DNA from 3 places in the Paenibacillus wynnii genome. Region 3 is predicted to be linked to each of the others. Evidence: riboswitches for the same ligand, from Rfam matches in the RefSeq annotation. Region 3 holds a riboswitch; each other region holds the start of a gene.
What was found. A riboswitch is a leader RNA that binds a small molecule or an ion and turns the genes downstream of it on or off. The one in region 3 is predicted to bind cyclic di-AMP.
Positions count from the first base shown of each region.

Region 1: another riboswitch for cyclic di-AMP. It lies ahead of PWYN_RS00825 (TrkH family potassium uptake protein); the one in region 3 lies ahead of PWYN_RS01435 (C40 family peptidase).
Region 2: another riboswitch for cyclic di-AMP. It lies ahead of PWYN_RS11120 (C40 family peptidase); the one in region 3 lies ahead of PWYN_RS01435 (C40 family peptidase).

Region 1 is NZ_JQCR01000001.1:144,084-147,361, forward strand. Features, by position in the region: gene PWYN_RS00820 (potassium channel family protein) at 1-44, opposite strand, end outside; gene PWYN_RS00825 (TrkH family potassium uptake protein) at 59-1,396, opposite strand; cyclic di-AMP (ydaO/yuaA leader) riboswitch at 1,508-1,694, opposite strand; gene PWYN_RS00830 (CPBP family intramembrane glutamic endopeptidase) at 1,992-3,278, shown strand, end outside.
Region 2 is NZ_JQCR01000002.1:1,915,299-1,918,576, reverse strand. Features, by position in the region: gene PWYN_RS11125 (GNAT family N-acetyltransferase) at 1-420, opposite strand, end outside; gene PWYN_RS11120 (C40 family peptidase) at 675-1,172, opposite strand; cyclic di-AMP (ydaO/yuaA leader) riboswitch at 1,178-1,322, opposite strand; gene PWYN_RS11115 (C40 family peptidase) at 1,696-2,124, opposite strand; cyclic di-AMP (ydaO/yuaA leader) riboswitch at 2,181-2,319, opposite strand; gene PWYN_RS11110 (hypothetical protein) at 2,536-3,278, opposite strand, start outside.
Region 3 is NZ_JQCR01000001.1:287,211-290,488, forward strand. Features, by position in the region: gene PWYN_RS01430 (DUF1801 domain-containing protein) at 223-627, opposite strand; gene PWYN_RS01435 (C40 family peptidase) at 743-1,210, opposite strand; cyclic di-AMP (ydaO/yuaA leader) riboswitch at 1,215-1,346, opposite strand; gene PWYN_RS01440 (DUF6803 family protein) at 1,533-2,018, shown strand; gene PWYN_RS01445 (DUF2933 domain-containing protein) at 2,073-2,264, opposite strand; gene PWYN_RS01450 (hypothetical protein) at 2,337-2,543, opposite strand; gene PWYN_RS01455 (sensor histidine kinase) at 2,540-3,278, opposite strand, start outside.

The DNA.
Region 1 (3,278 bases), 140 kb from region 3:
CCAAAACGGCCTAGGCCGATTACTACAAATTGCTGTGCTTTCATGTCCGGTTGACTCCTTATCCAATAATCATTTTACCTTCTGGATACTTATACAGCGGTTTACCTTGTTTACGTCCAATTGCGTAAGCTAATGTCAATATGCCTAGTCGCCCGGAAAACATCGTTAGTGAGATCAGGATTTTACCGATGAATGACAATTCTGGAGTCAACCCCATACTTAGCCCTACCGTTGCGAAGGCTGATGTGGTCTCAAATAGGATCATCAAAAAGTTATGGTCTTCTGTGGTGGAGAGTACCATCGACACGGAGATGACCAGCAGCAGGGCAAGCAATGTAATCGTGAGCGCCTTAAAAATACGCTCTTGCGCCAGCCGATAACGGAACATTACGATATCTTCTCGTCCCCGCAGCATAGAAATAACCGCAGCAATCATAATTGTAAAGGTTGTCGTTTTGATACCGCCACCTGTTGAGCCCGGAGAGGCACCAATAAACATGAGAATGACCATAAAAAACTGTGACGCTTGACGCAGTCCGGCGATATCCACCGTATTGGCGCCAGCTGTACGAGGCGTGACGGATTGGAAGAAAGACGCTAGTACCTTACCGCCAAAGTTCAAGGGGCCCAGTGTACGTTGGTTTGTAAACTCAAATACGAATATAACCAGTGCACCTACGAGAATGAGTACCGCTGTCATAAACAGTACGACCTTACTGTGCAAGGACAGCCTTCGTGTTTTTTTGTATTCCACCAGGTCTGCCATAACGATAAATCCAATCCCCCCCATGATAATCAGAACCATCATGACTATATTAACTAGGGGATCACTTACATATCCTGTCAGGCTTCGATATTCACCAAACAGATCAAAACCAGCGTTGTTGAACAGTGAGACGGCATGAAATATACCAAAGTAAATCGCTCTTCCCAAAGGCATATCAAAAGCCCAACGTATAGATAGTAAGACGGCGGCAGTCCCTTCAATGACCAGAGAGTAAATTAATACTCTGCGGATCAGTCGTACAATGCCCTCCATAGAATTCTGGTTCATCGCTTCCTGAAGTATAAGTCTGTCACGCAGAGATATTTTACGTCTTAGTACCAAGGCGAATAGTGTGGCCATGGTCATGAAGCCTAAACCACCGATCTGGATAAGAAACATAATTACCGTTTGTCCAAAAGTGGTAAAAAACGTTCCTGTATCCCTCACTACCAGCCCCGTAACACAGGTAGCAGAAGTCGCTGTAAACACCGCGTCAATAAATTTCAGAGAATGCCCTGTTGTATTTGAGATAGGGAGCATTAATAACAATGATCCAATCAGAATAATAGCAGCAAAGCCGAACACCAGAATCTTTGGCGGGGAGAGCTTTAGGAAGCTGAATTTAGATATTTTAGATAACGGCGAAACCAAAATCCCTCACCTCTTCACAATAAGTTATATTTATTTATATATAAAAAAAACCAACAAAAAAAGCACTGGAACCCCCAATGCTTTAGCTAGGTCCCTGCAGAAAATAAGCCTACGAGGTTAGCTGACGGATTCGGACTGCTGCAGGCTGCCCTATTCGTTCCTTGAACGAAATTCACCCCCGATGAAGTAAAGCCAACAAACATGCGGCGTTCACTCACCTTCTTATCACTTCCTATGGTTCCCCCGTTTTCACCCAGAAATTCGGCTACTATACAATTGCATACAAATTATAAACGTTCTGCTCGGACTTCACAAAGACAATATTGAAGTATAAATAGTTAAAATAAGACTTTTAGAGAGAAGGAGATAGATAGAACACCTTTTCTCATGCCTTTTCCGTTAGTTTCCTGCAATTACATCGTTTTTTCATGATTTTTTTCGTTCGCACATTTAAAAATAAGCATAACAACAGCTTGTTCCACGTAAAAGGATAATACAACTATTTTTGGAACTATGGAAGCATTACTACTATAATGGAACATAGTGTTGTCAGTTTATCACAAGGAGGCGTTTCATGAATTCCGTCGGCCAGCCCCTTCAGCAGAGAGCTCTCACTAAAGGGCTTATCTTCTCGGGCATCATCGGTCTTATTATTTTTATTATGTTTCAGGTACTCCCGTCCTTGCTCGCAAGCTCCTCAGAGGAAAATACCACAGCGATCAGTAAGGTGGAAGCCCGTGAAAAAGCTGCTTTGTTTGCAGCAGAGCAGTTGGGCTATACAGCGGCTGCAAATGATGAGTGGACTGTCACTTATCAATCAGACTCTTCCTTTTACGGCTATATGTCCCGTGAGAAACTTCTGGAGGACTACACCAAGAACAAACTGGATCGGCGTTATCCCTTTGATGTGTTTCAAGTTTCACTCCTTACTTCAGATACGTTGAATCTGAACCTTTCCGTTGATCTTAATATGTACACGGGAGAGGTTGTGGCCTTCGACCGCGAAGCACAATCAGCTTCTGCAAATTTGCAGAAGTATGGAATCAAGACAGCTGCTTCAAGTGAGAGCAACGATACTGAAATGTCTCTGGAGCAGAAGGAAAACCTGGCCCGCCCTTGGCTTAAAAAGTGGGAAGTTAATCCGTCTAAGCTGCAGATCGAACCGAACTCAAAAGCCTACGGACTTGTGTATACAGACAGCTCCGTTAAGGTGGGAGAGTCGCAGTTGCGCTATAGCTTCAACTTCGCAGAGGGTGAAGTCTCTTCTTATAAGGCCGGTTTCTCTGCCCCCAGCTGGCATACCTCTTATGTGGAAAAGCAGACCTCTCTCGCCACTAAGCTAACCCTGTTCGGCTACGGCCTGCCCACGTTGGCTCTCGGCATTTTAGCTTTGATCTACAGCATTTTACGAAGAGGACATACCTCATTTGCACGGGGTGCATTTCTAAGCTCCGTACATTTTGTAATCATGATGGTCAGCACCTATAATATGCTTCCCGTAACCTCTGATCAAAGCACTGAAGCCCGGGTATCCGCCATTATTATGTTTGTGGTCTACGCGCTTTACAGCTTGTTGATGTCTTCACTCCTGTACTTCTCTCTAGTCGGCGGCAACGGACTATGGCGTCAGGAGGAAGGACTTAATCCATGGCCCCGCGCCAAAGAACCGGGATACGGACAATATGTACTCGACAGCATCCGCGCCGGTTATATCTGGGCCTTCGTTCTGCTCGGTGTGCAGACGATCATGTTTATTATTTTATCGTACACACTGAACAACTGGTCCACTACAGATGCTTCCCAGTCTCCCTATAATATGAGATACGCTTGGCTTCTCCCGATTGTAGCTTGGCTTGCCGGT
Region 2 (3,278 bases), on a different contig from region 3:
CGTAATCGTAAAACCGCATTTGCGATAGGTTCGGATAGCACGTTGGTTCCAAGTGAGGACTTCGAGATCTATTTCCCATTCAGGATAACGTTTCAACGCTACCTTAACTATAGAATCCACGAACAGCTTTCCTAGTCCATGTCCGCAAAAATCAGGGTTCATGCCTATGCCTAGCCTGACAACACCTTCCATTGGGAAGAGCTGAGCAAAACCGCAAAATACATCCTGATCATTTAACACAGATACATATTGATGACTTCGTATCTCTGGGTCTCCGAATTCTATGCCCAGCGCCTGCATTTGATCCCAGCGTTGCCAACCATAAATGTTATAGGGGGGTTCATAATTCCAAAGGCAGATCTCTTCTGCATGTGTGATTTCCATCGGAACCACACGGAAGGTTACAGGAGAACTAATCATAGGTCAAAGACCTCCTTTCAGGGAAGTAATCTATATCTAATTATATACAAAAAGAGCCATAATCGACTCAAGAACTTTATTGAAGGAAAAAATTTACAAAAAAATAATTTATTAAATAACGATTTAAGGGGCGATTTGATGTTTTACGGTTGATGAGAAGGGTAAAAATAAGTATGGCGAAAAAATAAGACAAAAAAAATAAGCCCCCTCCAGGATTTCGGCAAAAATCGCGGAGTAGAGCTTATCGGTATTACTTATTGTACATCGTCATTGTCTTCTTGAACATCACTTGCAACGGTCTTATAAGCACTTGTGCTCATAATTCGTTTGGCGCCAACGTAGCGGTTGACGTAGTAACTGTCACTCAGCGTACTAATGGTTACACCGCGTGAAGATGAAGCATGTGCAAATTTACCATCGCCGACATAAATGCCGACATGTGAAACGCCTTTTCCACTGGTATTGAAGAATAGAAGATCTCCAGCTCTTAATTCATTACGGGAAACTGCAGTACCCATTTGATACTGAGAACCAGATTGGTGTGGCAAATCAATACCGATCTTGTCGAAGACGTACATGGTAAAACCAGAGCAATCAAAGCCGTTTGTCGATACTCCACCGGCTACATATTTAGTTCCGATAGCTTTATCGATTACTTTGTCCATCTTGGAATCCGCGAAAGCGCTTCCTGCTCCGATTGCGGTAAAAATAATGGAAAAGCTAAGTACTGCGGCTGCTAACTTTTTCTTCAAAAGTGTAAACCCCTTCCAAATGCCTACGAGGTTAGCTTAAGGGTTCGGTTGAAGGTCCCCTATGACCCCTCTTAGAATAGGAGGTCAATTCACCCAAAGTGGTTCCCCCGTTTTCCTTGTTTTATTAAGGAAACTCGGCACGTACTGATGATGCAGATAAACTTATCTGAAACACATGACAAAAGGTTCAAAAAGGACGGGCTATTCATTACAAAAATGTTACTAAAAACTCACTGCGATTATTGTAACAAACAGAGCCCAAGTTGGCAATCACTTATAACATATTAATGTGAAAATATTGAGATATTTGATAGCTATATAGCCTGTTAAATCCTGTTGCGGCGCTAAATGGACAAGTTTTTAAGTTTTTTTTCATTTTTTATCCAAAAAAGCGTTTCAGCATCGTTCAATACGTGTAAAAGGTAGAATAAGGAAATAAAGAAAAACCCGAAAATGATTACGGCAATAATCATGTTCCGGGCTATATGTTCGATTAAGTATTTAGTTATTTAGCTAGGATAGATCAATCAAAAGCAACAGCTTTATATGCTGTAGTACTCATAACTCTTTTAGCGCCAACGTAGCGGTTGGCCCAGTAGGACTGGCTCAGCGAACTAATATTTACACCGCGTGATGAAGAAGATTGTGCAAATTTTCCATTGCCGACATAAATACCAACATGGGACACGCCTTTTCCGAATGTGTTGAAGAAAATCAAGTCACCGGAACGGAGCTTGTTGCGCGGGACGGGAGTCCCTACTTTGAATTGAGCTTTTGAAGTACGGGGTAAGGTAAGACCTACTTTAGTGAATACATATTTGGTGAACCCTGAACAGTCAAAGCCGGCTGTACTGGTGCCACCGAATTTATACGTCGTTCCTATGGTTTTAGCAATGACTGTATCCATTCTGGAGTCAGCAAAAGCGCTGCTGCTACCAAGGGTGAATGCCATCACAAGCCCCAATGCGGCTGCGGTGCATTTTTTCTTAAAGTTATGACTTTTCAAAGATGTATTCCTCCTAGTGCCGGCGAGGTTAGCTTAAGGGTTCGGTGGAAGGCCCCCTATGATCCCTCTGTAAGGAGATCAATTCACCCAAAATATGGTTCCCCCACTTCCTGGTGCTCAGGAATTTGGCGTTTTGTGCACCTAAATCGTAACATAACAACAGCGACAGGTACTCCAATTTTGTACTGAATAGTTACGAAATTTCTTAAAAGATTACAAACTTGTTACTATCAGTACAGGCATCATTGTAACAAAGGATTTACTGTTTTGCAAACGTTCTATTCATATTTAATCAAAAAAGAGTCTCGGCTCCTAGTTCTAGGAACGAAGACTCCTTATATATGCCCATAGGTCATCTTAATTATTACTTGGAAGCTTGCTTTGCCACAGGTGATACTGGGCCGCCAAACCCCACATTTTGAAGAAGGTAGAGGGAAGAGGGGAAATCTGCCGAATAAGGAGTGCTGGTAATCCGGGGCAAAAGATGCCCGTCAATCCACATAAGAGCAGGATGAGCAATCCGCCTGCCCCTAGGATAGCCGCAGTGACTAGTGCAGGGATGATATGCCGCAAACAGAGAATAAGGGAGTAGAACATGCCCGTATCACTGGTGTAACCGAATTGCATATATAACAGGCACAACCGGATGATAAAAATATAAATTAGCCACACTAAGAGATAAGGGCTGATCTTTAACAGCAACGAATAGTCCAGAAATGAGGACAAGAGCAGCTTGTATATTCTCGGGGCCAACCAGTATAGAGGCACAAGAGCCAGTAGCCATTCTACAAGGCTGAAGATCAGAACAGGTAAGCCATAGAGCTTCATGCCGGGGAAGAAGAAAAGACCACGCACACCTTTGGACTCCTGATGCAGTTCATGGATCAGTCCAGCCCGAATAAAGGGCGACAGCAGCAACTTTAGTATGGTTATGGCCAGCAGCATCCACAGCCAACGCTGTACGTCAGGATCGCTGCTGAGGCTGAATTGACCCTCGATGTAGAACAGCAGTCTGCTCATTCCACTGCCGCCAGCTTGCTCGTTGGGATAACGCAGCAGAATGGGTACAATAGCATGCCGCACGAATCCATACATAGAGT
Region 3 (3,278 bases):
TTTCTCCCTTAGCACACTTTGGGGTGTTTAATTGCACTTTATACACTTATTTTTGGGTATTCCGGGGTTTAATCGGCATATTCGTGTTTTTAGTTGCACAAAGTACATCTATCCATACATCCGAGCGCCAAAAGCTGGGAATAAGTGTGTAAAATACATCTATTTCACTGACTACCTCCGAAACGGGTAGCATCAAGAAGTGTGTATAAGCAGGTAAAGTATCTACTTTGAACTCGTTACCTCGATCCACTTAGTAACTACTGCGGCAAGCTTCTCCCTATTAGCCTCCACATCACTCCGATCCGTAAACTTGATAATAGCTCTGTCGGCTGTAACCCATTCTAATAAACCCGTGGTGTCTTCAAAAAGAGTTCCATTCCCTCCTGCATGTTCATTTTTTTTAGCGCCGCAATGAAAAACAAGTCGAAAAAATCCTTTTCCTTGAAAATTAAAAGTCACTCGATCTTCGTTATTGAAACAGAAACTCGGCGCATTCCACTTTATATGTTCCGTAATGAATTCATTGGCGCCTAAAATGATGTTTCGAACTTCCTCAATTTCTTTCTTTAATGGATGTTCTAGATGGTTCAAAAATTCAACGACTTGCTCATGACCAGACTTCTTCATTATTGTTCATCCTTCCTTTAGCAAATAGTTTATTTATAAGTTATAACATACATAATTTACTTATTGAAAAAAAAGGACAAGCCCCATAAACAGGCTTGTCCTTTTTTACTATAAATTAGTCTACCATTTTAAGATAATTCTTTTCATCTACAACACGTCGCGCTGTAACATAACGATCTTTGTAATAAGTATCCGACAACTTGCTTATTCTTACTCCCTTACTGCTTGAGGAGTGAGCGAATTGATTATCACCTAAGTAAATTCCCGCATGAGAGATACCCGTACCCAAGGTATTAAAAAACACCAAATCTCCTGATCGCAAATTCTCTTTTGTCACTGGTGTTCCTACTTTTGCTTGTGATTGGGATGTACGGGGAAGATTATCCACATTAAACTTTTTCAATAAATACAAGATAAATCCAGAACAATCAAACCCTGCGGAAGTGGTTCCACCCCATAAATACGGTGTTCCCAGTACCTGATTCACTTCACTTTCAAGCCCAGCCTCACTTGCAAATGTACTGGGTACAGCGGTAGTGAATATGATTGCAGCTCCTAGTAAAGATAAGATGACTTTCTTCAGAACCTTGTTCTCCCTTCAATGCCTACGGAGTTAGCTGAGGATTCGGTTAAAGGTTCCCTATATTCTCTTGCACACAAGAATAATTCACCCGGATTGGTTCCCCCGTTTTCAAAACGAAATTCGGCAGTTGGTTAATATTTTGTAACTAATTACACTTTAATCTATCATGAAAGAATCTGTCAATCCTTTCAAAGATTTTATAAAAGAAACAAAAGTGTAATAATCGGCCTATCTCAGTCCATATTTACTTCTACATACTTTCTACATATTTATTTCATATAATTAGTCCTGCAGTTAATTTATATAAGGAGGAATTTAAACAATGAACATGACACACTACATGTCCTTGCTTATGGACAACCAGCCATGGAATCTAATCATTTTTATGGCGATACCGGTAATTCTGGCTGAAACGATCACAGTAACTGAATTTTTTATCCTTTTTAACAAAAGCATTCAAGGCAGCTTGAAATCTTTTAACAGAATCTGCAGCATCATTGCTGGTCTTTATTTTACAGGCGTGTTCTTATATCTGTTCCCTACTGCTTTTGTTCCTTTAACTGTAAATGGAGAGTGGCACACTTGGGTAGACGTAGTGGCCGTTGGATTTTACTTGAGCGGCGTATTCTTCCTGTTACCTCTTGCTCTTCTTGATCTTGGACTTATCGGCCGTAAACGATCTGAAGAAGGAAAACTTAAACTACACTTTATTCTCGTCAGCGGTTTTCTAGTTGTAGCACATATCGCAATGATCTTCGGTATGGTTAATCCGGAAATTGTAAGCGGAATGGCTGGTATGGGCCATTAATATAGCAAGACTACTAAAAAGACTTCGAAATCATTTCGAAGTCTTTTTCGCATTTTATTTATTTAACCCCTGTATTTGTTTGCGCATTAGTTCATTCTGATCTTTCAACTCTGACAGCTCTTGCTGAACTTGTGTAATATCAACCTGATTCTTATGAGACCCATGGCCATGACCTCCACGCATACCAAACATCATGAATATCATCATTAACGGACAAATTAGAGTCACTAACCAAGACCATTCCATAAGTTACCCCCTATATAAATCTATTCTTTATAATCTTATTGTAATGAATGACTGTGTAGAAAGTATGTTGAATCATTGTTTTTTCATCCAGCTTAGGCCGATCCATTTCAATACTAGATATAGAATTAAGGTAATGAGAACAGCACAGAATAAAAATGTTTTTACATAACCACCAAATTGAAGAAGAGATTCGCTTCGGAAAGAAACCGCCGATAGGGCCATACACATTACACCCATTCCCATGAAGAGAATAGCAATTAGCCATTCTATTTTTTTCATGTTCTTCCCTCCCCATTGTCCGGCAGCAGAACAAATTGTATCTCAAACCGGGTGCCTTCTCCTAATTTACTGGAAACCTGTAATTCTCCACCCTGTACCTCAACTAGTTTTTTCACAATGGACAGGCCTAATCCAGTACCTCCAAATTGGCGGGAACGGGATTTTTCTACTCTATAGAACCGTTCGAAAATATAAGGCAGCTCTTCTTCAGGAATACCTATCCCAGTATCCTCCACAATTAAGGTTACCCGTTTGGAGGTATACACCAAATGAACATCGATGCCCCCTTGCTCTGTATAACGAATGGCATTCTCCAGCAGATTTAGTACGATTTGCTCCATTCGTTTCCCATCTGCATGAACCAATGATGCCTTTCCAGATTGACTGTTGGTTAGTCTTAGGCTCTTATCCTTTGCCTTCAATTCAACCTTCCTGACGGCCTGTTCAACCAACTCAGAAAGATCGATTCGTTCGAATACCAGTGAAATTTTGCCTTCTTCCATCTTTGCCATATCAAATAAATCATCCACTAAATGCTGAAGCCTTACGGCCTCTTGATAAATAATGTCCAGATAACGATCTTTCTCTTCCTCGGTTTCGTATAGCTTATCTTTAACTACCTTGGAGTATCCCTCCAAATAGGTGATAGGAGTTCGTAATTCATGAGAAATGTTAGAAAATAACTCTTGGCGGGTATCTCGGTAGTGCTGGAGATCAATCGCTAAATCATTTATG